Linked DNA regions of Azospirillum brasilense. The protein of the gene in region 1 interacts with the protein of each later gene in a pairwise test. Links are inferred from orthologs where the notes say so. Each region holds a gene or a part of one and is shown in the gene's direction. Other genes may lie near its edges.

Region 1 (12,050 bases):
CGCATGGCACGAAGCACAACGACGTCGAACTGGCGAAGTCCAACATCCTGCTGGTCGGCCCCACGGGCTGCGGCAAGACGCTGCTCGCCCAGACGCTCGCCCGGATCATCGACGTTCCCTTCACGATGGCCGACGCCACGACCCTGACCGAGGCGGGCTATGTCGGTGAGGACGTCGAGAACATCATCCTCAAGCTGCTCCAGGCCGCCGACTACAACGTCGAGCGGGCGCAGCGCGGCATCGTCTACATCGACGAGGTCGACAAGATCAGCCGCAAGTCCGACAACCCGTCGATCACGCGCGACGTGTCGGGCGAGGGCGTGCAGCAGGCCCTGCTGAAGATCATGGAGGGCACCGTCGCCTCCGTGCCTCCGCAGGGTGGCCGCAAGCACCCGCAGCAGGAGTTCCTGCAGGTCGACACCAGCAACATCCTGTTCATCTGCGGCGGCGCCTTCGCCGGGCTGGACAAGATCATCGCGCAGCGCGGCAAGGGCACGTCGATCGGTTTCGGCGCCGATGTGCGCGGGCCGGACGAGCGCTCGACCGGTGACATCCTGCGCGAGGTCGAGCCCGAGGATCTGCTGAAGTTCGGCCTGATCCCGGAATTCATCGGCCGTCTGCCGGTGGTCGCCACCCTGGCCGACCTCGACGAGTCGGCTCTGGTGGAGATCCTCACCAAGCCGAAGAACGCCCTGGTCAAGCAGTACCAGCGTCTGTTCGAGATGGAGGACGTCCGTCTGGAATTCTCCGACGATGCCCTGCGCAACATCGCCCACAAGGCGATCCAGCGGAAGACCGGCGCGCGCGGCCTGCGGTCGATCATGGAGTCGATCCTGCTCGACCCGATGTTCGATCTGCCCGGCCTGTCTGGGGTGGAGAGCATTCTGGTCAACAAGGAGGTGGTCGAGGGGCGCGCCAAGCCGCTCTACGTCCACGCCGAACGCCGCGGGGAGCAGCAGGCACCGGGTGCCTGAGTTCGTCACGGCCGATCAGTACCGGATACGGGGAAGGGCGCCTTCGGGCGCCCTTCGTCGTTTTCGGCTTTTGGAGACATCGAGGGTCTCAGCCGGGCGGCGGAACGGCCGGACCGGCATGCCGCACCGCCATACGGAATTGGGGTTCTGGCCCTTGAAGGGGGGCTATGGCTGTGCCACGTTAGAAAAAGTGCCGGTTTCCGATCCCTGTGCTCATCCCCCGAGGCGGGGGTCCTCCCAGGCCCATCCCGGGCTGACGGCGTCCCAATGAAAGAGGCCCAATCAATGTTCGAAATCCCTCGTGGTGCCCTCTATCCGGTCCTGCCGCTCCGCGACATCGTGGTTTTCCCCCACATGATCGTGCCTCTTTTCGTCGGCCGCGAGAAATCCGTGCGCGCCCTGGAAGACGTGATGAAGGACGACAAGCAGATCCTTCTCGTCACCCAGAAGAACGCCGCGCAGGACGATCCGACGCCGGCCGATATCTACAGCGTCGGCACCGTTGGGACCGTGTTGCAGCTGCTGAAGCTGCCCGACGGAACGGTGAAGGTGCTCGTGGAGGGCGGCCAGCGCGCGTCCATCACCAAGTTCGCCGAGAACGAGGATTTCTTCCAGGCCCACGCCGACCTCGTCGAGGAGAAGGTCGGGGAAAGCCAGGAGCTTGAGGCGCTGGGCCGGGCCGTCGTCTCGCAGTTCGAGCAGTACATCAAGCTCAACAAGAAGATCCCGCCGGAGGTTCTGGTCTCGATCAACCAGATCGAGGAGCCGGGCAAGCTGGCGGACACCGTCGCCTCCCACCTCGCGCTGAAGATTCCGGAGAAGCAGCAGCTCCTGGAATGCGCCACGGTGTCGGAGCGGCTGGAGCGGGTCTACGCCTTCATGGAAGGCGAGATCGGCGTCCTGCAGGTGGAGAAGCGCATCCGCAACCGCGTCAAGCGGCAGATGGAGAAGACCCAGCGCGAGTACTACCTCAACGAACAGCTCAAGGCGATCCAGAAGGAACTCGGCGAGACCGAGGACGGCCGCGACGAGTCGGCCGAGCTGGAAGAGAAGATCAACAAGACCCGCTTCTCCAAGGAAGCCCGCGACAAGGCCCTGGCCGAGCTGAAGAAGCTGCGCTCGATGAGCCCGATGTCGGCCGAAGCGACGGTGGTGCGCAACTACCTGGACTGGATGCTGTCCATTCCGTGGAAGAAGCGCACCAAGGTGAAGAAAGACCTGAAGCTCGCGCAGAAGATCCTCGACGCCGACCATTACGGCCTGGAGAAGGTCAAGGAACGCATCCTCGAGTATCTCGCGGTCCAGAACCGCATGAACAAGGTGAAGGGGCCGATCCTCTGCCTCGTTGGGCCGCCCGGCGTCGGCAAGACCTCGCTCGGCAAGTCGATCGCCAAGTCCACGGGGCGCAACTTCGTGCGCATGTCGCTGGGCGGCGTGCGGGACGAGGCCGAGGTCCGCGGCCACCGGCGCACCTACATCGGCTCGATGCCCGGCAAGGTCATCCAGGGCATGAAGAAGGCGAAGTCGTCCAACCCGCTCTTCCTGCTGGACGAGATCGACAAGCTCGGCGCCGACTGGCGCGGCGACCCGTCGTCCGCCCTGCTGGAGGTCCTCGACCCCGAGCAGAACGGCACCTTCAACGACCATTACCTGGAGGTCGACTACGACCTGTCGGACGTGATGTTCGTCTGTACGGCCAACACGATGCGCATGCCGCAGCCGCTGCTGGACCGCATGGAGATCATCCGCGTCGCCGGCTACACCGAGGATGAGAAGGTCGAGATCTCCAAGCGCCACCTCATCGAGAAGCAGGTGGAGGCCAACGGTCTGAAGAAGGGCGAGTTCGCCATCTCCGACGACGCGCTGCGCGACCTGATCCGCTACTACACGCGGGAGGCCGGCGTCCGCAGCTTGGAGCGCGAGATCGCCAACCTCTGCCGCAAGGCCGTGAAGGAGATCCTGATGAAGGGCTCCGCCGGCGCCAAGGTCTCGGTCACCCGCCGGAACCTCGACAAGTACGCCGGCGTCCGCCGCTTCCACTTTGGCGAGGCGGAACTGGAGGATCTGGTGGGCGTCACCACCGGGCTGGCCTGGACGGAAGTCGGCGGCGAACTGCTGTCGATCGAGGCGGTCAGCCTCCCCGGCAAGGGGCGGGTGACCACCACCGGCAAGCTGGGCGACGTCATGAAGGAGTCGGTCCAGGCGGCCGAAAGCTACGTCAAGTCGCGGGCCACCGCCTTCGGCATCAAGCCGACACTCTTCGAGAAGCGGGACATCCACGTCCACGTGCCCGAGGGCGCCACCCCGAAGGACGGCCCGTCGGCGGGTGTGGCGATGATCACGTCGATCGTGTCGGTCCTCACCGGCATCGCCGTCCGCAAGGACGTGGCGATGACCGGCGAGATCACCCTGCGCGGCCGGGTGCTGCCGATCGGCGGTCTGAAGGAGAAGCTGCTGGCCGCCCTGCGCGGTGGCCTCAAGCATGTGCTGATCCCCAAGGACAACGAGAAGGATCTCGCCGACATTCCGGACAACGTGAAGCGCGGCCTGGAGATCATCCCGGTCAGCACGGTCGACGATGTCCTGAAGCACGCCCTGGTCCGCGAGCTTGAGCCCATCGAATGGAAGGAGCCGGAAGCGGTCGAACCGGCGGTCGCCAAGCCGCAGCCCGACGGCGGCGGCGAGGTGCTGCGCCACTGATCGCGCCCGGCGTTTAAAGCGACGTTAAAGCGCTGCCCCGCCTCGCATCGCCCGCCCGTCTGCAATTGACGGGCGGGCGATGTCGTGTTTATCGTTTGAATGCGTGATGTTATTGGGCGGCTTTTCTTCCATTTTCTTTGCCTGACTGAGAAGGGGGGAAGTAAGTGAACAAGAACGATCTGGTGGCGCACGTCGCCGACGCCGTGGGGTTGTCCAAAACCGATGCGACCAAGGCGGTCGACGCTGTGTTCGACGGCATCGCCGACTCGCTGAAGAACGGCGAGGAGGTTCGTCTGGTCGGCTTCGGCACCTTCGCGGTCTCCGAACGCGCCGCCAGCGAGGGCCGCAACCCGCGCACCGGCGAGAAGATCGCCATTCCCGCGTCGAAACAGCCGAAGTTCAAGCCGGGCAAGACCTTGAAGGACGGGCTTAAGTGATGACGTCTTGAACGGATAAGGCATTCCGGGCATAGTGCGCGCCGGTCGGCTCAGGCTGGCCGGCTTTGCGTTGTCTGGAACGCCATCCCGGTCAACGACGCGGCGCGGGCGATTAGCTCAGCGGTTAGAGCATCTCGTTTACACCGAGAGGGTCGGGGGTTCGAAACCCTCATCGCCCACCATCGCGCCCGACTCTTCCGGCACCTCCCTTTCAAATTCGTGATTGACAGGTCAGGCGTCGGGCGGCTAGAAACCGCCCATCGGCGACGGGGCAGGGCCCTGGAAACTGCGCTGCGATCCTATGACACGGACGCCTGTTTTGCGCATTTCAAATCGCCGCGTTGCGCGGGTGTAGCTCAGTTGGTTAGAGCGCCGGCCTGTCACGCCGGAGGCCGCGGGTTCAAGTCCCGTCACTCGCGCCATTCTCTCCACCTCCCATTCTCTTTTTTGCAATGAAAACGAAGCCTTCACGGCTTTACCGGCAGGTTCGCGATCCCCATATCCGAATAGCTCGACCCGCATATCCGATAAGCCGGATAGAGAGAAGGGTCATTTAAAAAGTTTGGTAATACCAAGGACATCCGCTCATTTCCGCAGAGTGGATTCGTTGGCTGAAAGCGATTCAAAGCGCTTTCCTTGATCACGCTCTCGTCATATATTCCGCCCCGTCTGATGGGCTAATCCAAGGCATTCCAGCCACGACACCGCGCGTCGGCCGATTACGGGCCGTACCGGCGATCGTGGCGTGGGCTTATGGGAGGACCGCGGTGACCAACCCGCTGATCATTGAGTACCTTCCGATCCTGGTGTTCCTGCTGATCGGTATCGCGCTGGCCGTGGTGATGGTTGGCGCGTCTTACGTCATCAGCCCGAAGAATCCGGATTCGGAAAAGCTCTCCCCCTACGAGTGCGGCTTCGAGCCGTTCGAGGACGCCCGCACGAAGTTCGACGTGCGGTTTTACCTGGTCTCCATCCTGTTCATCATCTTCGACCTCGAGGTCGCCTTCCTGTTCCCGTGGGCCGTGGCGCTCGGGGACATCGGTCTCTTCGGTTTCTGGTCGATGATCGTGTTCCTTGGGATCCTGACCATCGGCTTCATCTATGAGTGGAAGAAAGGAGCTCTGGAATGGGAGTAGAGGCTGCCAAGCTGGCGCCGATTCCGCCCGGACCGGAACAGGACGCCTATCTCCGCGCGGTCACCGAGGAGATCCAGGAAAAGGGTTTCATCACGGCGAAGTACGAGGACGTGCTCGCCTGGGCCCGCACCGGTTCCCTGTGGCCGATGACCTTCGGTCTGGCCTGCTGCGCGGTGGAGATGATCCACGCCTACATGAGCCGGTATGACCTGGACCGTTTCGGCGTCATTCCGCGCCCCAGCCCGCGCCAGTCCGACTGCATGATCGTGGCCGGCACGCTGACCAACAAGATGGCCCCCGCGCTGCGCAAGGTCTATGACCAGATGCCGGAACCGCGCTGGGTGATCTCGATGGGCTCCTGCGCCAACGGCGGCGGGTACTATCACTATTCCTACTCGGTGGTGCGCGGCTGCGACCGGATCGTTCCGGTCGATATTTACGTGCCGGGCTGTCCTCCGACCGCGGAAGCGCTGGTCTACGGCATTCTGCAACTCCAGAAGAAGATCCGGCGCGGCAACCGCATCGCTCGCTGAATAAGAAAAAGGCAGGTCCTGGCCATGTCCGAACAGGCGTTGAAGGAACTTGGGGACCATATCGCCGCGACGCTCGGCGATGACGTCCTGAAGGTCGAGCTGAAGCTTGGCGAGCTGATGGTGACCGTTCGTCGGCCCTCGCTCATCAAGTCGCTCACCTTCCTGCGCGACGATCCGACCTGCTCGTTCGAGCAGCTGCTGGACGTCACCGCTGTGGATTGGCCGGAGCGGGAGGAACGCTTCGAAGTCGTCTACATCCTTTTGAGCTACAAGCACAATCGGCGCCTCCGCGTGAAGGTGACGACCGACGAGGATACGCCCGTGGCCTCCGCCGTGCCGGTCTACAGCGCGGCCAGCTGGTTCGAGCGTGAAACCTGGGACATGTTCGGGATCTTCTTCGCCGACCATCCGGACCTGCGCCGCATCCTGACCGACTACGGTTTCGAAGGTCACCCGTTGCGCAAAGACTTCCCGATGACGGGCTATGTCGAGTGCCGCTACGACGAGGACCAGAAGCGAGTCGTCTACGAACCCGTCCGCCTGACGCAGGATTTCCGCAGCTTCGACTTCCTGTCGCCCTGGGAAGGCATGACGAACGTGATGCTGCCCGGCGACGAGAAGGCCCAGGCCCCTGACACCGGGAGCAAGCCGTGACCATCGCCACGTCCGCACACCCCGCCGCCGGCCAGTCCGGCGGCAAGACCCAGATCAAGCCCTACACCATGAACTTCGGGCCGCAGCACCCTGCGGCCCACGGCGTGTTGCGTCTGGTGATGGAGCTGAACGGCGAAGTCGTCGAGCGCTGCGACCCGCACATCGGCCTGCTGCACCGCGGCACCGAGAAGCTGATCGAGTACAAGACCTACCTGCAGGCCGTTCCGTATTTTGATCGCCTGGACTACGTCAGCCCGATGTGCATGGAGCACGCCTATGTGCTCGGCATCGAGAACCTGCTGCAGATCAAGGCGCCGCTGCGCGCCCAGTACATCCGCGTTCTCTTCTCCGAGATCACGCGCATCCTGAACCACATCCTGTCGATCACCACCGGCGCGCTCGACGTCGGCGCGATCACCCCGGCGCTGTGGGGCTTCGAGGAACGCGAGATCCTCATGGAGTTCTACGAGCGGGTGTGCGGCGCGCGCCTGCATGCGAACTACTTCCGTCCCGGCGGCGTCGCCTGGGATCTGCCCGCTGGCCTGACCGACGACATCTGGGAGTTCACGGAGCGCTTCCCGAAGTTTGTTGACGACATTGACAATCTGCTGACGAACAATCGCATTTTCAAGCAGCGGACCGTCGACATCGGCGTCGTCACCAAGGAAGAGGCCTTCAACTGGGGCTTCACCGGCCCGATGCTGCGCGGTTCGGGCGTCGCCTGGGACCTGCGCAAGTCGCAGCCCTACGAAGTCTACGACCGCATGGACTTCGACGTGCCGGTCGGCCTGACCGGCGACTGCTGGGCGCGCTACCTCGTCCGCATGGAGGAGATGCGCCAGTCCAACCGCATGATCCGTCAGTGCCTGAAGGAGCTTCCCGACGGCCCGGTGCGCGCGGAGGAGCGCAAGGTCTCCCCGCCGCCGCGCGGCGAGATGAAGCGGTCGATGGAAGCGCTGATCCATCACTTCAAGCTCTTCACCGAGGGCTTCCACGTCCCGGCGGGCGAAACCTACACCGCCATCGAGGCGCCGAAGGGCGAGTTCGGCGTGTATCTGGTGTCGGACGGCACGAACAAGCCGTACCGCTGCAAGATCCGCGCGCCGGGCTTCGCCCACCTGCAGGGCCTCGACTTCATGTCGAAGGGCCACATGCTGGCCGACGCGGTGGCCAACATCGCGTCCATGGACATCGTGTTCGGAGAAATTGACCGATGAGCGCCCCGGCTCACGACCCGGCCAAGGAGCCGGCCTCCTTCGCCTTCACTCCGGAAAATCTGGAACGGGCGAAGGCCATCATCGCGAAGTACCCGGCGGGCAAGCAGGCCAGCGCCTGCATGCCGCTGCTCGATCTGGCCCAGCGCCAGAGCGACGGCTGGCTGCCGCGCGTCGCCATGGACGCTATCGCCGACCTGCTCGGCATGCCGCGCATCCGCGTGTACGAGGTCGCGACCTTCTACACGATGTACAACAAGACCCCGGTCGGGAAGCACGTCATCCAGGTCTGCACGACCACGCCGTGCTGGCTGCGCGGGTCCGACGACATCGTCCACACCTGCGAGCGCAAGCTGGGCATCGGCGTTGGCGAGACCACCGCGGACGGCCAGTTCACGCTGCGCGAGGTCGAGTGTTCGGGCGCCTGCGTCAACGCGCCGGTGGTCCAGATCGGCGACGACTACTATGAAGACGTCAGCCCGGAACACATGGAAAAGATCATCGACGCCCTCAAGGGCGGCGAGATCCCCAAGCACGGCTCGCAGATCGGCCGGCAGTCCTCCGAACCGGTGGGCGGCCCGACGACTCTGAAGGCCTTCACCACCACGGCCGATTGAGGGGGATGCGATGCTTCGCGACGAGGACCGCATTTTCACCAACCTGTACGGCTACCAGAGCTTCGGCCTGGACGCCGCCCGGAAGCGTGGTGACTGGGACAACACCAAGGCCCTGATCGCCCAGGGCAAGGAATGGATCATCGAGCAGGTCAAGGAATCCGGCCTGCGCGGGCGCGGTGGCGCCGGCTTCTCCACCGGCATGAAGTGGTCCTTCATGCCGAAGAACGTCACGGACAAGCCGGTCTACCTCGTCATCAACGCCGACGAGGGCGAGCCGGGCACCTGCAAGGACCGCGACATCCTGCGCCACGATCCGCACAAGCTGATCGAAGGCTGCCTGCTCGCCGGTTTCGCCATCGGCGCGTCGGCCTGCTACATCTACATCCGCGGCGAGTTCTACAACGAGGGCTCCAACGTCCAGCGCGCCATCGACGAGGCGTACGAGGCGGGGCTGATCGGCAAGAACGCCTGCGGCACCGGCTACGACTACGACATCTACATCCACCGCGGCGCGGGTGCGTACATCTGCGGCGAGGAGACGGCGCTCATCGAGTCCATCGAGGGCAAGAAGGGCCAGCCGCGCAACAAGCCGCCGTTCCCCGCCCAGGCCGGTCTCTATTCCTGCCCGACCACGGTGAACAACGTCGAATCCATCGCGGTGGTTCCGACCATCCTGCGCCGCGGCGCGGCGTGGTTCGCCGGTCTCGGCCGTCCGAAGAACACCGGCACCAAGCTCTTCTGCATCTCCGGGCACGTCAACAAGCCGTGCAACGTGGAAGAGGAGATGGGCATCCCGCTGAAGGAGCTGATCGAGAAGCACGCCGGCGGCGTGCGCGGCGGGTGGGACAACCTGCTGGCGATCATCCCCGGCGGCTCGTCGGTGCCGCTGCTGCCGAAGTCGATCTGCGACACGGTCCTGATGGACTTCGACAGCCTGCGCGACGTGCGATCGGGCCTGGGCACCGCGGCGGTGATCGTGATGGACAAGTCCACCGACGTGGTGAAGGCCATCGCCCGCCTGTCCCAGTTCTACGCCCATGAGAGCTGCGGCCAGTGCACGCCGTGCCGCGAGGGCACCGGCTGGATGAACCGCATCATGCAGCGCATGGTGACCGGCAACGCGCGCGTCGAGGAAATCGACATGCTGCTGGAGGTCACCAAGCAGATCGAGGGGCACACCATCTGCGCGCTCGGCGATGCCGCGGCCTGGCCGATCCAGGGCCTGTTCCGGCATTTCCGGCCGGAGGTCGAGCGCCGCATCCTCGACTACCGCAACGCCGCCAAGTCCTTGGCGGCCGAGTAAGGAGCCCGGTTTCCAATGCCGAAACTCACCATCGACGGGATCGAGATCGAAGTCGAGCCGGGCACCTCGATCCTGCAGGCCTGCGAACAGCTGGGCATCGAGATCCCGCGCTTCTGCTACCACGAGCGTCTGAGCGTGCCGGCGAACTGCCGCATGTGCCTCGTGGAGATGGAGCGCGCACCGAAGCCGGTGGCCGCCTGCGCCATGCCCTGCGGCGACGGGATGGTCGTCAAGACCAACACCGAGCTCGTGCACAAGGCCCGCAAGGGCGTCATGGAATTCCTGCTGATCAACCACCCGCTGGACTGTCCGATCTGCGACCAGGGCGGCGAGTGTGATCTCCAGGACCAGGCGATGGCCTACGGTTTCGACCGTGGCCGCTACGGCGAGAACAAGCGCGCCGTCCAGGACAAGTACATGGGGCCGCTGATCCGGACCGAGATGACGCGCTGCATCCACTGCACGCGCTGCATCCGCTTCGTGAACGAGATCGCCGGCGTTCCCGACCTCGGCGCGGTGAACCGCGGCGAGCATATGGAGATCACCACCTTCGTCGAGAAGGCCATCGGGTCGGAGCTGTCGGGCAACCTCGCCGACGTCTGTCCGGTGGGCGCTCTGCTGTCCAAGCCCTACGCCTTCACGGCCCGTCCGTGGGAGCTGCGCAAGACCGAGACGGTCGACGTGCTGGACGCGGTCGGTTCGAACATCCGCGTCGACACCCGCGGCCCCGAGGTGATGCGCGTCCTGCCGCGCGTCAACGAGGACGTCAACGAGGAGTGGATCGCCGACAAGACCCGCTTCGCCTATGACGGGCTGAAGCGCCAGCGTCTCGACCGCCCCTACGTCCGCAAGGACGGCAAGCTCCAGCCGGCGACCTGGGCCGAGGCCTTCCAGGCCATCGCCGCCAAGGTCAAGGGCGTTCCGGGCAACCGCATCGCCGCCATCGCGGGCGATCTGGCCGACACCGAGTCCATGCTGGCGCTCAAGGAGCTGATGGCCGGCCTCGGCTCGGCCAACATCGACTGCCGCCAGGACGGCGCCCTGTTCGACACGTCGTCGCGCGCGGGCTACCTGTTCAACAGCGGCATCGCCGGGATCGAACGGGCCGACGTCATCCTGCTGGTCGGCACCAACCCGCGTTGGGAAGCCACCATCGTCAACGCCCGCATCCGCAAGCGCTACCTGATGGGTGGCCTGAAGGTCGCGGTGATCGGCGAGGCCCGCGAGCTGACCTATCCGTACAGCCATCTCGGCACGGGAGCCGGCGCCCTGCAGCAGCTCGTCGACGGCACGCACGCCTTCGCCGACGTGCTGCGCGGCGCCAAGAACCCGATGATCATCCTCGGCGCCGGCGCCTTCCGCCGCAAGGACGGCGCTGCCGTCCAGGCCGCGGTGCGCAAGCTGGCCGAGACCTTCAACGTGGTTCAGGACGGCTGGAACGGCTTCAACGTGCTGCACACGGCGGCGTCCCGCGTCGGCGGCCTCGACATCGGCTTCCTGCCGGGCGAGGGCGGTCGCGGCACCGCCGGCATCGTCGAGGGGGCAGGGAAGGGCGAGATCGACGTGGTGTACCTGCTGGGCGCCGACGAGATCGACACCGCCGCCCTCGGCAACGCCTTCGTGGTCTACCAGGGCCATCACGGGGACAAGGGCGCCCATCGCGCCGACGTCATCCTGCCGGGCGCCGCCTACACCGAGAAGAACGCCCTCTACGTCAACACCGAGGGCCGTCCGCAGCAGGCGCGTCTCGCCACCTTCCCGCCCGGCGAGGCGCGGGAGGACTGGAAGATCCTGCGCGCCCTGTCGGAACAGCTCGGCCACAAGCTGCCCTACGACAGCCTGACGCAGATCCGTCGCCGTCTGGCCGAGGTCAACCCGGTCTTCGCGGCGGTCGGCACGGTCACGCCGGCCCCCTGGGCGCCGTTCGGCGTGGAAGGGCTGGTCGATGACTCCCCCTTCTTCTCGTCGGTCGCGAACTACTACATGACCGACCCGATCAGCCGCGCCTCGGTGACCATGGCTCGTTGCGCCGAGACGTTCGTGAAGCCCGCCGAGAGCGCTCAGGAGAGGACCGGTACCCATGGCTGAGTTCTGGAGCGGCTTCCTGCTGCCGCTGATCATCATCGTCCTCAAGATCCTGGCGATCGTCGTGCCGCTCCTGGTGGCCGTGGCCTTCATGACCTACGCCGAGCGTAAGATCATGGGCGCCATGCAGCTCCGCCAGGGTCCGAACATCGTCGGCCCGTTCGGGCTTCTGCAACCTTTCGCGGACGGCCTGAAGCTGTTCGCGAAGGAGCAGATCCTGCCGGTCGGGGCGAACCGCTTCGTCTTCTATCTGGCGCCGATGCTGACCTTCTTCCTGGCGCTGGTCGCCTGGGCGGTCATTCCCTTCGACTACGGCATGGTGCTGGCCGACATCAACGTCGGCATCCTGTACCTGTTCGCGATCTCGTCGCTGGGCGTGTACGGCATCGTGATGGCC
Region 2 (15,306 bases), 2.5 Mb from region 1 along the record:
TGGCCCGCGTGCCGTCGGCTAGGCCCGGGCGGCTGATCCTGTCCATAGGGGATGGGGCGCAGCGCCGGACCATGAACAGCCATGGGGAGTACAATGGCTCTTTACGAGTGCGTGCTGATCGCGCGCCAGGACATCTCGGCCGCCCAGGCCGAGCAGCTCGGCGAGCAGTTCGCCCAGATCATTCGCGACAACGGCGGCCAGGTCGCCAAGACCGAATACTGGGGTCTGAAGACGCTCACCTACAAGATCAAGAAGAACCGCAAGGGTCACTACACCCTGTTCAACCTTGACGCCCCCGCCGCCGCCGTCCTCGAGATGGAGCGCAACATGGGCATCAACGAGGACGTGCTGCGCTTCATGACCGTCCGCGTCGATGCGCTGGACGCCAACCCGTCGGTGATGATGCAGAGCCGCGGCGAGCGTGGTGACCGCGGCGATCGCGGCGACCGCGGCCCGCGCCGCTTCGAGGATCGTGGCCCGCGCCCGCCGCGCCGCCAGGAGCCCACCGTTGCCGAAGGGGAGAACGCCTAAATGTCCGACAAGCAGACCTCGGGCGCTCCGGCCCGCACCGGTGGCGGTCCCCGCCGTCCGTTCTTCCGCCGCCGCAAGACCTGCCCGTTCTCGGGCGCGAACGCCCCGGCGATCGACTACAAGGACGTCAAGCTCCTGTCCCGCTTCATCTCCGAGCGTGGCAAGATCGTGCCGAGCCGCATCACCGCGGTTTCCGCGAAGAAGCAGCGCGAACTCGCCCGCGCCATCAAGCGCGCCCGTTTCCTGGCCCTGCTTCCCTACGTGGTGAAGTAAGGATCAAAACGGACAACAGGCAAAGGTAATCCCATGGCCTCGCCCCTGGCCGCCCCTCTGGCGGCTGCCATCGGTGTCGGCGTGGTCAGCGCTTTCTTCTATCTCGCCGTCCTGTTCGGCGGGTTCGGGGCGCTGATCCTGGGCTATCTGGCGCCGCTGCCGCTGTTCCTCGCGGGACTGTGGCTCGGCTCCACCGCCTCCCTACTCGCCGGTGCGGCGGGGACGGTGGCGGTCCTGGCGGTGTCGTCCAGCGTCCTGGTGTCTCTCGCCTATCTGGTGACCGCGGCTGTCCCGGTCATCCTGGTGGTGCGGCAGGCGCTGCTGGCGCGGGCGGCTCCCGACGGGGGTGTGGAATGGTATCCTCCGGGCCGGCTCCTGATGGCGCTGACCGGAATGGGACTGGCGGGCCTTCTGGGCGCCGCGGTTCTGACGCTCGATCAGCCCGGCGGGCTGGAGGGCGCGGTGCGGGAAACGCTGGGCCGCATGGCGGACCAGATGTTCTCCGCGCAGGGCCATCAGGCCCCGGACCCGCAGGACATCTGGATGGCCGAGGTGTTGCCGGGCTTCGCGGTGATCTCATGGCTCGTCATGACGATCGTCAACGGAGCCCTGGCGCAGGGCGTGCTGATGCGGTTCGGCCGCAACAAGCGCCCCGCCATGCGGCTGGACGACCTGGAACTGCCCCGGTGGCTCGCCACCGCGTTCCTGCTGGCCATGGTGACGGCCTCGCTGGCGTCGGACCCGGTCGGGTTCCTCGCGGTCAACGCCGCGCTGATCCTGGCCTTGCCATTCGCCTTTGCCGGGCTTTCGGTGGTGCATGTGTTCGCCCGAAGCCGGTCGGCCAAGCTGCCGATCCTCATCGGGTTCTACATGTTCCTGTTTCTTTTCGGTTGGCCGATCGTGCTGATGGTCGGTCTTGGCATGATCGAGCAATGGATTGGGCTGCGTCGCCGTCTCCGGCCCGCCGGCCCCGATCAGGAGGACGAGTGATGGAAGTTATTCTGCTGGAGCGGGTCGAGAAGCTCGGCCAGATGGGCCAGGTCGTGAAGGTGCGTCCCGGCTTCGCCCGCAACTATCTGCTGCCGCAGAAGAAGGCCATGCGCGCCACCAAGGCGAACATGGCGTTCTTCGAGAAGCAGAAGGCCCACCTGGAGGCCGTCAACCTGGAGCGCCGCAAGGACGCCGAGCAGGTTGCCGCCAAGATGAACGACGTGACGGTCGTCGTGATCCGTCAGGCCGGCGAGACCGGCGTGCTGTACGGTTCGGTGACGCCGCGCGACGTCGCGGACGCCCTTGACGCCGCCGGCTACAAGGTCGACCGCAAGCAGGTGTCGATCGAGACCCCGATCAAGACGCTGGGCCTGTTCAAGCTGCGCGTCGTCCTGCACCCCGAGGTGAGCGTCTCCGTCACGGTGAACGTCGCCCGCTCGCAGGAAGAGGCCGAGCTGCAGCTGTCCCGTGGTGGCATGGTCACCGCGGCCGACCTGCGCGACGACGAGGACGAGATCGAGGAGGCCCCCGAGGCCGCCGAGGCCGAGGTTTCCGAGGAGGGCTGACCGCCCGCTCAACGAGACCAGTCCGCTCGTCCGGAAGCCGCCCGCCCCCGAAAGGGGCGAGGCGGCTTTTCCGCTTTTGGCGCCCCCAGTCATCCGCCCTCCCCCATCCGGATGCGCCGGACGCCCCGCCCCCTGCCTCGTCCGGCGGGTTGCCTCTCCCCGCTCCGAACTCCGACTCTCGTTCCTGGTGATTCGCTCGCGGCGAACGTCCAGACCGAGTCGTGTTCGACGGATGGGGAGATGCGCGATGCTGCTTGCCGGCCTGCTCAGCCCGGCCCTGACCGCCGGCGCCCTGGACATCGTCGGCGCCGATGGGCGGAGGCACCGGGTGGGGGTCGGCATCCCGTCCCTCACCCTGCGTCTGCACGACAAGGCGCTGCACCGCGACCTCGTGATGAATCCGCGGCTGCGATTCGGGGAGGCCTACATGGACGGCCGCCTGACCATTGAAGGCGGCTCCGTCTATGATTTCCTGGCGCTGCTGAGCGCGGGGACGGACAATGTCCAGGGCGTTCTGGGCAACCTGAGGGAAGCCCTCTCCCCCGCGCTGCGGCTCATCCAGCAGAGCAATCCCTTGCGGCGGTCGCGGCGCAACGTGGCCCATCACTACGACCTGTCACGGTCCTTCTTCGAGCTGTTCCTCGACCGCGACCTGCAATATTCCTGCGCCTACTTCCCCACCCCGGACACCGGGCTGGACGAGGCCCAGGACGCCAAGAAGCGGCACATCGCGGCGAAGCTGCTGCTTCAGCCGGGCATGCGCGTCCTGGACATCGGCTGCGGCTGGGGCGGCATGGCGCTCTATCTCGCCCGCATGACCGGCGCCCAGGTCACCGGAATCACCCTGTCCCGCGAACAGCTCGCGGTGGCGCGGGAGCGGGCGGCCCATGCCGGGCTGGCCGGTCAGGTCCGCTTCGAACTGCGCGACTACCGGCAAATGGAAGGGCGCTTCGACCGCATCGTCTCGGTCGGCATGTTCGAGCATGTCGGCGCGCCCCATTACCCGGCCTTCTTCGCCAAACTGCGCGACCTGCTGGCCGAGGACGGGGTGGCGTTGCTTCACTCCATCGGCCGGTCGGACGGGCCGGGTTCCACCAACCCTTGGTTCCGCAAGTACATCTTTCCCGGCGGCTATTCGCCCGCCCTGTCGGAGGTGATCCCGGCGGTGGAGAAGGCCGGGCTGTGGAACACCGACATCGAGATCCTGCGCCTCCATTACGCCGAGACGCTGCGCCACTGGCGGGAGCGCTTCGCGGCCCGGCGGGAGGAGGCCCGCGCAATGTACGACGAGCGCTTCTGCAGGATGTGGGAATTCTATCTGGCGGGGGCCGAAATCAGCTTCCGCTACCAGGGGCACATGGTTTTCCAGATGCAGCTGGCGCGCTCGCTGGGCGCCGTTCCGCTCGTCCGCGACTACATGCAGCGCACCGAAACGGCCTTGGCCGAGGCCGTGCCGCCGCCCTTGCGGACGGGGCGGAACGTCGGCGCGAACAACGTGTGACCAGAGGTGCCCGCGCCGCATCGACCCACAGCTTTGGCGAGTCATGAAGACATTGATACAATGCCCTGTTTCCGACTTACCCCCAGCTTTAACCGGCTGTGGGCAAAAGTTACTCACAGGAATGTGGGTAGATTTACCCCGATCGCACAGCTTTGCGCCCCGCCCTTTGCTAAAGTGCCGTCATGGATGACAAGACCACCCAGCTTTTCGAGCCGCGCCCCCTCGACGGCGGGCTGTCCCGTGCCGGTGCCGCGAAGCCGACGGCGGAATACCGCACGCCGCCGCACAACGAGGAGGCTGAACAGGCGCTCCTCGGCGCCATCCTGGTGAACAACAAGGCGTATGAGAAGGTCGGCGAGTTCCTGCGCGCCGAGCATTTCTACGACCCGGCGCACCAGCGCATCTTCTCGGCCATCGCCAAGATGGTGGAGCGCGGCCAGATCGCCAACCCGGTGACGCTGAAGGCCTATTTCGACAACGACGTCGAACTGGCCCCGGACGGTGGCGCCGGCTATCTGGCGCAGCTCGCCGCCAACGTGGTGACGGTGGTCAACGCCGGCGATTACGGCAAGACGATCCATGACCTGTTCCTGCGCCGGCAGCTGATCGAGGTCGGCACGGACATGGTGAACGAGGCGTATCAGCACGACCTCGACATCGACGCCATGGACCAGATCGAGACGGCGGAGAAGCAGCTCTTCGACCTCGCCTCGACCGGCGACGTGCGCGGCGGCTTCATCGCCTTCTCCGAGTCGCTGAAGGCAGCCATCGCCACCGCGGAGACGGCCTTCCGCCGGTCCAGCCACGTCACCGGCGTGACCACCGGCCTGCGCGACATGGACCGCAAGCTGGGCGGCCTGCACCCGTCGGACCTCATCATCCTGGCCGGGCGCCCCTCCATGGGCAAGACGGCGCTGGCCACCAACATCGCCTTCAACGCCGCCAAGGCGCACATGCGCACCAACGGCGGCGAGGGCGCGCCGGTCGGCTTCTTCTCGCTGGAAATGTCGGCGGAACAGCTCGCCACCCGTATCCTGGCCGGCGAGGCCGAGGTGTCGGGCGACAAGATCCGCCGCGGCGAGATCAAGGACAGCGACTTCCCGAAGTTCGTCGCGGCCAGCCAGGAGCTCAGCCGCGTCCCCTTCTTCGTGGACGACACGCCGGCCCTGACCATCGCCGCGGTGCGCACCCGCTGCCGCCGGCTGAAGCGCACGCACGGGCTGGGCATGGTGGTGGTCGACTATCTCCAGCTGCTGCGCGGCGGCTCGACCAAGGGCAACGAGAACCGCGTGCAGGAAATCTCGGAGATCACGCGCGGCCTGAAGGCCATCGCCAAGGAGCTGGAGGTGCCGGTGCTGGCCCTGTCCCAGCTCAGCCGCGCGGTGGAAATGCGCGAGGACAAACGGCCGCAGCTCGCCGACCTGCGCGAATCGGGCTCCATCGAGCAGGACGCCGACGTGGTGATGTTCGTTTACCGCGAACAGTACTATCTTGAGCGCGCCGAGCCGGCCCGCCGGCCGGAGGAGACGGAGGACAAGTACAACGACCGCTACGCCAACTGGCAGAAGCGCTACGCCGAGGTGCACAACACCGCGGAGGCGATCATCGCCAAACAGCGCCACGGCCCGATCGGCAGCGTCCGCATGTTCTTCGACGGACAGTTCACGAAATTCGGCGACCTCGACACGACCCATGACTTCGGCCCCACTGAGTAGTGATCCGCTGGCCCGCTCCGGCGCCGTCCTGACCATCGACCTCGGCGCCGTGGTCGCCAACTGGACGCAGCTCCGCGACCGGGTGGCCCCGGCGGAATGCGCCGCCGTGGTCAAGGCGAACGCCTATGGCCTGGGGGTGGAGCGCGTCGTTCCGGCGCTCGCCGCCGCCGGCTGCCGGACCTTCGTGGTCGCCCAGTTCGAGGAGGCGCTGGCCGTGCGCGCCGTGGCGCCGGCGGAGGCCCGCGTGCTGTCGCTGGGCGGCCTGCCCGCCGGCACCGCGCCGGACTTCACGGCCCGGCGCATCCTGCCGGTGCTGAACCATCTGGGCGACATCGCGGCGTGGCAGGCCCACGCCCGGGCGCAGGGAACGGCCCTGCCCGCCGTCGTCCACATTGACACCGGCATGAACCGACTCGGGCTCGGTCCGGACGAGCTGGACACGCTGGTCGGCGACCTCTCCCGGCTGGAGGGGGTGGACGTCCGGGTCTGGATGACCCACCTCGCCTGCGCCGACGAAGACTCGGTGATGAACAGCCAGCAGCTCGGGCGTTTCCGTTCGGCGATCGGGCGCCTGCCCGCGGCCGAGGCGAGTTTCGCCAATTCCTCCGGGATCTTCCACGGAACGGCCTTTCATTTCGACCTTGTGCGGCCCGGCTGCGCGCTCTACGGCGTCAATCCGACGCCCGCCGCGGCGAACCCGATGCGGGACACGATCCGGCTCGACGCCCGGCTGCTTCAGGTGCGCAACGTTGACAGCCCTATGACCGTTGGCTACGGTGCCACGCACCGCGTTGCGGCGAGAGGAAAAATCGCAACCATCGCAGTGGGTTATGCCGACGGATATCTGCGTTCGCTCAGCGGGCGCGGCCATGTCTTCGTCAATGGCGTGGCCGCTCCGGTGGTTGGGCGTGTTTCGATGGATCTGGTGACGGTGGATGTCAGCCACCTTCCCGACGAGGCGGTGACGCCCGGCGGGCTGGTGGAGCTGATCGGCCCGAACCGCCCGGTGGACACCGTGGCGAGCGAGGGCGGCACCATCGGTTACGAGATCCTGACCTCGCTGGGCGCGCGTTACCACAGGGTCTACCGCGACCCGCCGCCGCCTGAGGTCGCTTGATGGGTTTCCTTGCCGCCACCGGACGGGCCTTCCTGATCTTTCTGGAAGCCACCGGAAAGCTCGCCATGTTCACCGGCGCCGCCCTGTCGCACTGCGTGCGCCCGCCGTTCTACCCGCGGCAGATCCTGCGCCAGATGATCGACATCGGCTATTACTCGCTGCCGGTGGTCGGGCTGACCGCGCTGTTCACCGGCATGGTGCTGGCGCTGCAGAGCTATTCCGGCTTTTCCCGTTTCCAGGCGGAGGGCGCCATCGCCACGGTGGTCGCCCTGTCGGTGACGCGGGAACTGGGGCCGGTGCTGGGCGGCTTGATGGTCGCCGGGCGCATCGGCGCCGCCATGGCCGCCGAGATCGGCACCATGCGCGTGACCGAGCAGATCGACGCGCTGTCGACCCTGTCGACCAACCCCTTCAAGTATCTGGTGGCGCCGCGCCTGATCGCCGGGCTGGCCATGCTGCCGCTGCTGGTGCTGGTGGCGGACATCATCGGCGTGTTCGGCGGCTTCCTGGTCGGCGTCTACCGGCTGGACTTCAACCCGGCCTCCTACATCGGCCGGACCTGGGAGTTCCTGGAGCCGGTCGACGTGATCTCCGGCCTCGTCAAGGCGGCGGTGTTCGGGTTCATGGTCTCGCTGATGGGCTGCTACCACGGCTACCATTCGCGCGGCGGCGCCCAGGGTGTGGGTGCGGCGACGACCAACGCGGTGGTGTCGGCCTCCATCCTGATCCTGGTGTGGAACTACCTCATCACCGGCATCTTCTTCTCGACGAAGTGAGCGCAGAGCAATGAGCGAGTCCATGTCGCAGGTTCCCCCCGCTCATCCGCCGAAGATCGCGCTGAAGAACGTGCACAAGGCGTTCGGACCCAAGGTCGTGCTGAACGGCATCGACCTGGAGGTCGGGCGCGGCGAGTCGCTGGTGGTCATCGGCGGGTCGGGCACCGGCAAGTCGGTCATGCTGAAATGCATCCTCGGCCTGCTGTCGCCGGACAGCGGCTCCATCCGCGTCGACGGCGAGGAGACGACGAAGCTGCGCCCGCGCGAGCGCGAGAAGCTGCTGCACAAGTTCGGCATGCTGTTCCAGGGCGCCGCCCTGTTCGACAGCCTGAAGGTCTGGGAGAACGTCGCCTTCGGCCTGATCCAGGGCGAGCACATGCCGCGCGCCAAGGCCAAGGACATCGCCATCGCCAAGATGGGCGCGGTCGGCCTCGGTCCGGAGGTGGGCGAGCTGTTCCCGTCGGAGCTGTCGGGCGGCATGCAGAAGCGCGTCGGCCTCGCCCGCGCCATCGCCGACGAGCCGGAGATCATCTTCTTCGACGAGCCGACGACCGGTCTCGACCCGATCATGGCCGACGTGATCAACGAGCTGATCGTGAAGTGCGTGAAGGATCTCGGCGCCACCGCCGTGACCATCACCCACGACATGGCCTCGGCTCGCAAGATCGCCGATCGCGTGGCGATGATCTACCAGGGCCGGATCATCTGGACTGGCCACGCCAACGACATCGACCATTCCGGCAACCCCTATGTGGACCAGTTCGTCCATGGCCGGGGCGAAGGGCCGATCAAGATGCAGGTGCGGGCGCTGTAAAACGCCGCATCCCCGGTTCGTGCAAAATTAACCTGCCGCCCGGTAGGGTCGGCCACAAAGAACGCCGGCCGCCATTGGCCGGTATCCCATCGGAGAGACGAGCATGGCGGACATCACCACGAACGGACTGGCCTTCGCGAGCTTCATGCTGAGCGCCAAGATTCTGGAGACGCTCCAGGCCAAGGGGCTGCTGACCAACGAAGAAACGGTGCAGACCATCAAGAACGCCCACGAGCAGCTCCTCAAGAACGACAACCAGCTGTCGCTCGAAGCCGCCGACGCGCTCGCCCATTTCTTCGCCGGCCCGACCGACGGGAAGTGACGCTCAGGGCGCCGGACGCGCCGCCGACCGCGCGAGGCTGTCGCGCAGTTCCGGCAGCAGGACGGCGCCCAGTATGGCGATGACCGGCAGCAGGGCGTAATCGCCCTCTGCCGCCGCGGCGATCAGCTCCGCGCGGGTCAGCAATTCCAACCGCATCTCCTCCAGGTCTCCGGAGTCCGCCTCGGCCACTTTCCGGGCGTTGCGGGCGTGGAACATGTGGCAGACGCAGCCGCGCTGGTTGCCCTGCACCACGTAGGAACCGAGCGCGGTCCAGTCTTCCGCGGCGTAGCCGGTTTCCTCCAGCAACTCCCGCTTCGCCGCGGCCAGCGGTTCCTCACCGGGGTCCAGCGCCCCGGCGGGGAAGGTCTGGCTGACGCGGCGCGGGCCGTGCTTGTAGGTGCGCAGCATCAGCACGCGCCCGGCCTCGTCCTCGACGAACATCAGCACGAAATCGGTCTGCTCGACCTGATAGAAATTCTCCACCCGCCGGCCCTCCGGCGTCTCGACGGTCTCGGCGTGCACCTTCAGGAAAGGTCCGGCGTCGAGCAGGGTCCGGCGCTCCAGGACCGTCCAGGGCTTCAGGTCTCCGCTCATGCCGCGACGGCCCCGGCGACGGTTCCATAGGGCGGCTGGGTGAAGCCCGCCGGGGACAGGGTGAAGATCTCGCAGCCCGTCTCGGTGATCCCGACCTGATGCTCGAACTGGGCGGACAGGGAGCGGTCGCGGGTGACGGTGGTCCAGCCGTCCGACAGGATCTTCACGTCCGGCTTGCCGGCGTTGAGCATCGGCTCGATGGTGAAGACCATGCCCGGAACCAGCAGAACCCCGGTGCCGCGCTTGCCGAAATGGTCGACATGGGGCGCGTCGTGGAACACCCGCCCGATGCCGTGCCCGCCGAAGTCGCGCACCACGCCGTAGCGGTGGGATTCGGCCAGGGTCTGGATGGCGTGGCCGATGTCGCCCAGATGGTTGCCCGGCTTGGCCTGCGCAATGCCGGCCATCATCGCCTTGTAGGTGATGTCGACCAGCTTGCGCGCCTTCACCCCGATCTTGTCGCCGACGAAGAACATGCGGCTGGTGTCGCCGTACCAGCCGTCCAGGATCACCGTCACATCAACGTTCACGATGTCGCCGTCGACCAGCGTCTTGTCGTCGGACGGAATGCCGTGATTCACCACATGGTTCGGCGAGATGCAGCTCGCCGCCGGATAGCCGTGATAGCCGAGGGTCGCGGGGATGGCGCCGTTGTCCCGCATGAAGGTTTCGATCAGCCGGTTCAGATGGCCCGTGCTGACCCCCGGCACCACCTGGGGCGTGATGTGGTCGAGCGTCGCCGCGGCCAGCCGCCCGGCCTTGCGGATCGCCTCGAACTCCTCCGGGCCGTGCAGCGGGATCTTCCGCGCGTCCTTGTCCGCCACCGTGTCACCTCACATCCGTTGTTCATCATGAATTCCGGGACAGAACCTATCACCGGAACGGCCGAGAAAAGCCCCAGCTTTTTATCACCTCTGCCATAGGATTTAGAACGTCAGCTTGCTATATGTGGGGCGCTGCCGCTCCAACCAATCGCTAGACCTTTGGCAAAGCCAACCACCCGCTATGTCTGTCAGGCTTGCGGCGCGTCCTTCCCGAAATGGGCGGGCCGCTGCGACGCCTGCGGCGAATGGAACACCCTCGTCGAGGAAGCCGCCCCGGAAGCCGCCCCCAAGGGATTGGGCGTGGCGCGCGGGCGCCGGCTGGACTTCGTGGGACTGGCCGGGTCCAGCGAGGCGCCGCCGCGCCGCATGACCCGCATCGAGGAATTCGACCGCGTCTGCGGCGGCGGCCTCGTCCCCGGATCGGCGATCCTGATCGGCGGCGATCCCGGCATCGGCAAATCGACCCTTCTCCTCCAGGCCATGGCCCGGCTGTCGCAGGAACACCGCTGCGCCTACGTCTCCGGCGAAGAGGCGGTGGATCAGGTGCGGCTGCGCGCCGTCCGCCTGGGCTGTGCCGCCGCGCCGGTCCAGCTCGCCTCGGCGACCAGCGTGCGCGACATCGTCGCCTCGCTCGACGGCACCGACGGGCCGGAGGTGGTCGTGATCGACTCGATCCAGACCATGTATGTGGACAATCTGGACAGCGCCCCCGGCACTGTCGCCCAGGTCCGGGCGAGCGCGCAGGAGCTGATCCGCGTCGCCAAGCGGCGCGGCTGCGTCCTGCTGCTGGTCGGCCACGTCACCAAGGAAGGCACCATCGCCGGCCCCCGCGTGCTGGAGCACATGGTGGACACGGTGCTCTATTTTGAAGGCGAGCGCGGCCACCAGTTCCGCATCCTGCGCGCGGTGAAGAACCGCTTCGGCGCGACGGACGAGATCGGCGTGTTCGAGATGACCGACGGCGGGCTGGGCGAGGTCGCCAACCCCTCCGCCCTGTTCCTGGCGGAACGGCGCGGCGACGTGTCGGGCGCCGCGGTCTTCGCCGGCATGGAGGGCACCCGCCCGGTGCTGGTCGAGGTCCAGGCGCTGGTCGCCCCCTCCCCGCTCGGCACGCCGCGGCGGGCGGTGGTTGGCTGGGACTCGGCGCGGCTCGCCATGGTCCTGGCGGTGCTGGAGGCGCGCTGCGGCGTGCAGATCGGCGCAAACGACGTTTATCTGAACGTGGCCGGCGGGCTGCGCATCACCGAGCCGGCGGCGGACCTCGCGGTCGCCGCGGCGCTCGTCTCCTCCCTGACCGGGGAGCCGGTGCCCGCCGACGCCGTGGTCTTTGGCGAGATCGGCCTGTCGGGCGAGGTGCGCGCCGTGGGCCAAAGCGACGCCCGGCTGAAGGAAGCCGCGAAGCTGGGGTTTTCAACAGCGATCTTTCCGGCTAGACGGAACGGCAAGAAACCGGGGCGCGGCGACACCGGCCTGAAATCGGTCGAGCTGCAGCAGCTCAGCGAACTGCTGCCGCTGTTCCAGGCCGGATCGGGGTCCCGCCCGCCGCGCGGCCGGGATTGAAGCGTCTGATTTGACACGAGCATCTGAAGCGAAAGCGCACGAGGCGTAGCGGCGTTATGGACACCTTCCCGATCAACCCGGCGGATCTGGCCGTCATCGTGGTGCTTCTGCTGTCGGCCCTGCTGGCCTTCACCCGCGGCATGGTCGCCGAGGTGCTGTCGGTCGCCGCCTGGGTCGGTGCGGCGCTGATCACGCTGAACGCCCTGCCCCACGTCCTGCCCATCGCGCAGACCTACATCCACGTCGAGATGGCCGCCTACGCCGCGTCGGCGGTGGCGCTGTTCGTCGTCAGCCTTGTGGTTTTGACAATCCTGGGCCGCGTCGTGTCGCGCGGGGTGCAGAATTCCGGCCTTTCGGCGCTCGACCGCTCGCTGGGCTTCGTCTTCGGCCTCCTGAAGGGTGCAATCCTCGCCTCGGTGGCCTATCTCTTCTTCGCTTGGCTGGTGCCGAACCCGGCGGAGCATCCGGCCTGGCTGCAGAGCGCCAAGACCCGGCCGATGCTGGTGTCCGGCGCCTCCATGATCTACGAGGTGATGCCGGAGTCGCTGCGCAAGGACGGGCTGGGCCAGATGGACATGGCGCGGGAACGCGCGCGGCAGGCGGTGGAGGCCAAGGAGGCGCTGGACCGCCTGTCCACGCCGGTTCCCGGAGCGCCGAAGACCGGTGGTGCGTCGCAATCCGATACCGGTTATAAGGACCGGGACCGCGGCGACCTTGAGCGACTGATCCAGAACGCACGCTGAACGCCGCATGGTGCAGAGTGCCTGTGAGTAACGCCCCGCTGGCAAAGAGGCCGCCGGGGCAATGCCCTTTGGTGATGCTGTGTATGACGAGGATCTTCCGATGCTGACGACGCATCCGTTCGACGACGACAAGCTGCGCGAGGAGTGCGGCGTGTTCGGCATCCACAGCCATCCGCAGGCGGGGGCCATCACCGCGCTCGGCCTGCACGCGCTGCAGCATCGCGGCCAGGAAGCCTGCGGCATCGTCAGCCACGACGGCGACCGCTTCCATCTGGAGCACACGCTGGGCCTCGTCGGCGATCACTTCTCGTCGGAAGCGATCATCGGCAAGCTGAAGGGCCCGCAGGCCATCGGCCACGTCCGCTACGCCACCACCGGCGACACGACGATCCGCAACGTCCAGCCGCTCTACGCCGACTTCGAATTCGGCGGCTTCGCGCTGGCCCACAACGGCAACCTGACCAACGCTCACACGCTGCGCCGCCAGCTTGTCCGCCGCGGCTGCCTGTTCCAGTCCACCACCGACACCGAGACCATCGTCCATCTGATGGCCATCGCCCGCGGCGGTTCGCCGGTCGACCGGCTGATCGAGGCGGTGCGGCAGGTCGAAGGCGCCTTCTCCCTGGTGGCGCTGACCCCGAACGAGGTGATCGGCGTGCGTGACCCGCTGGGCGTCCGCCCGCTGGTTCTGGGCAAGCTGGGCGACACCTACATCGTGACCAGCGAGACCTGCGCCCTGGACATTGTCGGCGCCGACTATGTGCGCGACGTCGAGCCGGGCGAGATGGTTGTGCTGAACGACCAGGGCGTGCAGAGCCTGCGCCCCTTCCAGCCGCAGGGCCGCCGCTTCTGCATCTTCGAATACATCTACTTCGCACGGCCCGACAGCGTGATGGAGGGCTCCTCCGTCTACAACGCCCGCCAGCGGATCGGCGCCGAGCTGGCCCGCGAATCGGGGATCGAGGCCGACGTCGTGGTGCCGGTTCCGGACAGCGGCGTGCCGGCGGCCCTCGGCTACGCCACGCAGAGCGGCGTGCCCTTCGAGCTGGGCATCATCCGCAACCACTATGTCGGCCGCACCTTCATTGAGCCGACCGACCAGATCCGTCATCTGGGCGTGAAGCTGAAGCACAACGCCAACCGCGCCATGATCGAGGGCAAGCGGGTGGTGCTGGTGGACGACAGCATCGTGCGCGGCACGACCTCCAAGAAGATCGTCGAAATGGTGCGCGCCGCCGGGGCGAAGGAGGTGCACATGCGCATCTCCAGCCCGCCGACCTCGCACCCCTGCTTCTACGGCATCGACACGCCGGAGCAGAGCAAGCTGCTCGCCCACCGCATGTCGGTGGAGGAGATGCGCGACTTCATCCAGGCCGACAGCCTCGCCTTCATCTCCCTGGACGGCCTCTACCGGGCCATGGGCGCCGAGCGCCGCGACCCGCAGAAGCTGACCTTCTGTGACGCCTGTTTCACCGGCGACTACCCCATCGCGCTGACCGACGCGCTGGACCACCCGCCGGTCGAGGCGAACGTCCGCATCCGCGCCTGACCGCCTGACCACCGCCGCGACGGGCCGGCCGCAACCCAGCGGACCGGCCCGTTTGCCAATCCCGCTACCGAACATCGTCGAGTCGCCGCCATGTCCCGTCTTTCCGGCCGCACCGCCCTCATCACCGGCGCCTCGCGCGGCATCGGCGCCGCCGTCGCCAAGCGCTTCGCCGCCGAAGGCGCCCACGTCATCCTCGCTGCCCGCACCGTCGGCGGGCTGGAGGAGACCGACGACGCGATCGTCAAGGCCACCGGCCGGAACGCCACGCTGGTCCCGCTGGACCTGCGTCAGTTCGACAAGATCGACCAGCTCGGCTACTCGATCTTCGAGCGCTTCGGGAAGCTCGACATCCTGGTCAGCAACGCCGGCGTTCTGGAAGCGCTGGGGCCGGTCGCCCATTACGATCCGAAGCTGTGGCAGCGCGTGATGGACGTGAACGTCACGGCCAACTTCCGCCTGATCCGCTCCTTCGACCGCCTGCTGCGCGCGTCCGATGCGGGGCGCGCCATCTTCGTGACCTCGGGCGCCGCGAACGCGCCCTACCCCTACTGGAGCCCGTACGGAGCCAGCAAGGCGGCGCTGGAGATGATGGTGAAGACCTACGCGATGGAAATCGCCGCGTCGAACCTGCGCGTCAATCTGGTCGATCCCGGCATCGTGGCGACCAAGCTGCGCATGCAGGCCTTCCCCGGCGAGGACCAGACCAAGCTGGCCCAACCGGGCGACGTGACCGAAGCCTTCGTGGCTCTGGCCGAGGCGTCCTGCACCCGCCACGGCGAAGTGGTGTCGGCGCAAGGCTAAAAAGACAGGAGGGGGTGGTGGCACCGGGCCTCCACCTCCTCCTGTCGGATCAATCGTCCGCGTAGGGATTCTTCTGCTTGCGCAGGAGCAGCCGCACAGGCACGCCCGGCAGGTCGAACGTCTCGCGCAGATGCGCGATCAGATAGCGCTGGTAGCTTTCCGGCAGGTCCAGCGGCTTGTTGACGAACAGCGCCACGGTCGGCGGGCGCGTCTTCACCTGCGTGGCGTAGCGGATCTTCACGCGACGGCCCTCGACCAGGGGCGGCGGGTGGTGATCCAGCACGCCCTCGATCCAGCGGTTGAGCTGGGCCGTCGGGATGCGGCGGTTCCATTGCGCGTAGGTCGACAGGATCGAGTCGAGCAGCGTGTCCAGCTTCTTTCCCTGCAGCGCGGAGATGGTCACCACCTCCACGCCCTTGATCTGGGCCAGGGCGGCCTGGAGCTTGTCCTCGACCTGACGCAGGGCCATGGCGCGGTCGTCCACGGCGTCCCACTTGTTCAGGGCGATGACCAGGGCGCGGCCCTCCTCCACCACCGTGCGGGCGATGGTCAGGTCCTGCTTGTCGAGGATCTGGTTGGCATCGACCACGAGCAGGACGACCTGGGCCATGCGGACGACGCGCAGGGCGT

Evidence for each region.
Region 2: the proteins of lon (region 1) and rplI interact in binary tests that used the Escherichia coli proteins (3 or more experiments, as listed by UniProt). The link is inferred for Azospirillum brasilense from one-to-one orthologs.

What each region holds. Positions count from the first base shown.
Region 1 is NZ_CP032345.1:2,722,614-2,734,663, forward strand. The notes cover bases 921-3,966. They hold lon (endopeptidase La), read left to right. Parts: upstream 921-1,259; coding sequence 1,260-3,674; downstream 3,675-3,966. Other genes in these bases: clpX (ATP-dependent Clp protease ATP-binding subunit ClpX), read left to right, coding at 921-974; D3869_RS12995 (HU family DNA-binding protein), read left to right, coding at 3,839-3,966. Outside these bases: more of clpX, read left to right, coding at 1-920; more of D3869_RS12995, read left to right, coding at 3,967-4,111; D3869_RS13010 (NADH-quinone oxidoreductase subunit A), read left to right, coding at 4,879-5,247; D3869_RS13015 (NuoB/complex I 20 kDa subunit family protein), read left to right, coding at 5,238-5,780; D3869_RS13020 (NADH-quinone oxidoreductase subunit C), read left to right, coding at 5,805-6,434; D3869_RS13025 (NADH-quinone oxidoreductase subunit D), read left to right, coding at 6,503-7,651; NADH-quinone oxidoreductase subunit NuoE, read left to right, coding at 7,648-8,265; NADH-quinone oxidoreductase subunit NuoF, read left to right, coding at 8,276-9,568; NADH-quinone oxidoreductase subunit NuoG, read left to right, coding at 9,584-11,656; NADH-quinone oxidoreductase subunit NuoH, read left to right, coding at 11,649-12,050.
Region 2 is NZ_CP032345.1:182,082-197,387, forward strand. The notes cover bases 623-3,576. They hold rplI (50S ribosomal protein L9), read left to right. Parts: upstream 623-1,793; coding sequence 1,794-2,360; downstream 2,361-3,576. Other genes in these bases: rpsR (30S ribosomal protein S18), read left to right, coding at 623-804; D3869_RS00925 (DUF2232 domain-containing protein), read left to right, coding at 838-1,794; D3869_RS00935 (SAM-dependent methyltransferase), read left to right, coding at 2,608-3,576. Also shown: rpsF (30S ribosomal protein S6), read left to right, coding at 94-531; more of rpsR, read left to right, coding at 532-622; more of D3869_RS00935, read left to right, coding at 3,577-3,861; D3869_RS00940 (replicative DNA helicase), read left to right, coding at 4,044-5,576; alr (alanine racemase), read left to right, coding at 5,554-6,693; D3869_RS00950 (MlaE family ABC transporter permease), read left to right, coding at 6,693-7,469; D3869_RS00955 (ABC transporter ATP-binding protein), read left to right, coding at 7,492-8,283; D3869_RS00960 (hypothetical protein), read left to right, coding at 8,387-8,605; D3869_RS00965 (NUDIX hydrolase), read right to left, coding at 8,609-9,199; map (type I methionyl aminopeptidase), read right to left, coding at 9,196-10,023; DNA repair protein RadA, read left to right, coding at 10,183-11,583; D3869_RS00980 (CvpA family protein), read left to right, coding at 11,640-12,326; purF (amidophosphoribosyltransferase), read left to right, coding at 12,427-13,875; D3869_RS00990 (SDR family NAD(P)-dependent oxidoreductase), read left to right, coding at 13,966-14,676; ribosome biogenesis GTPase Der, read right to left, coding at 14,726-15,306.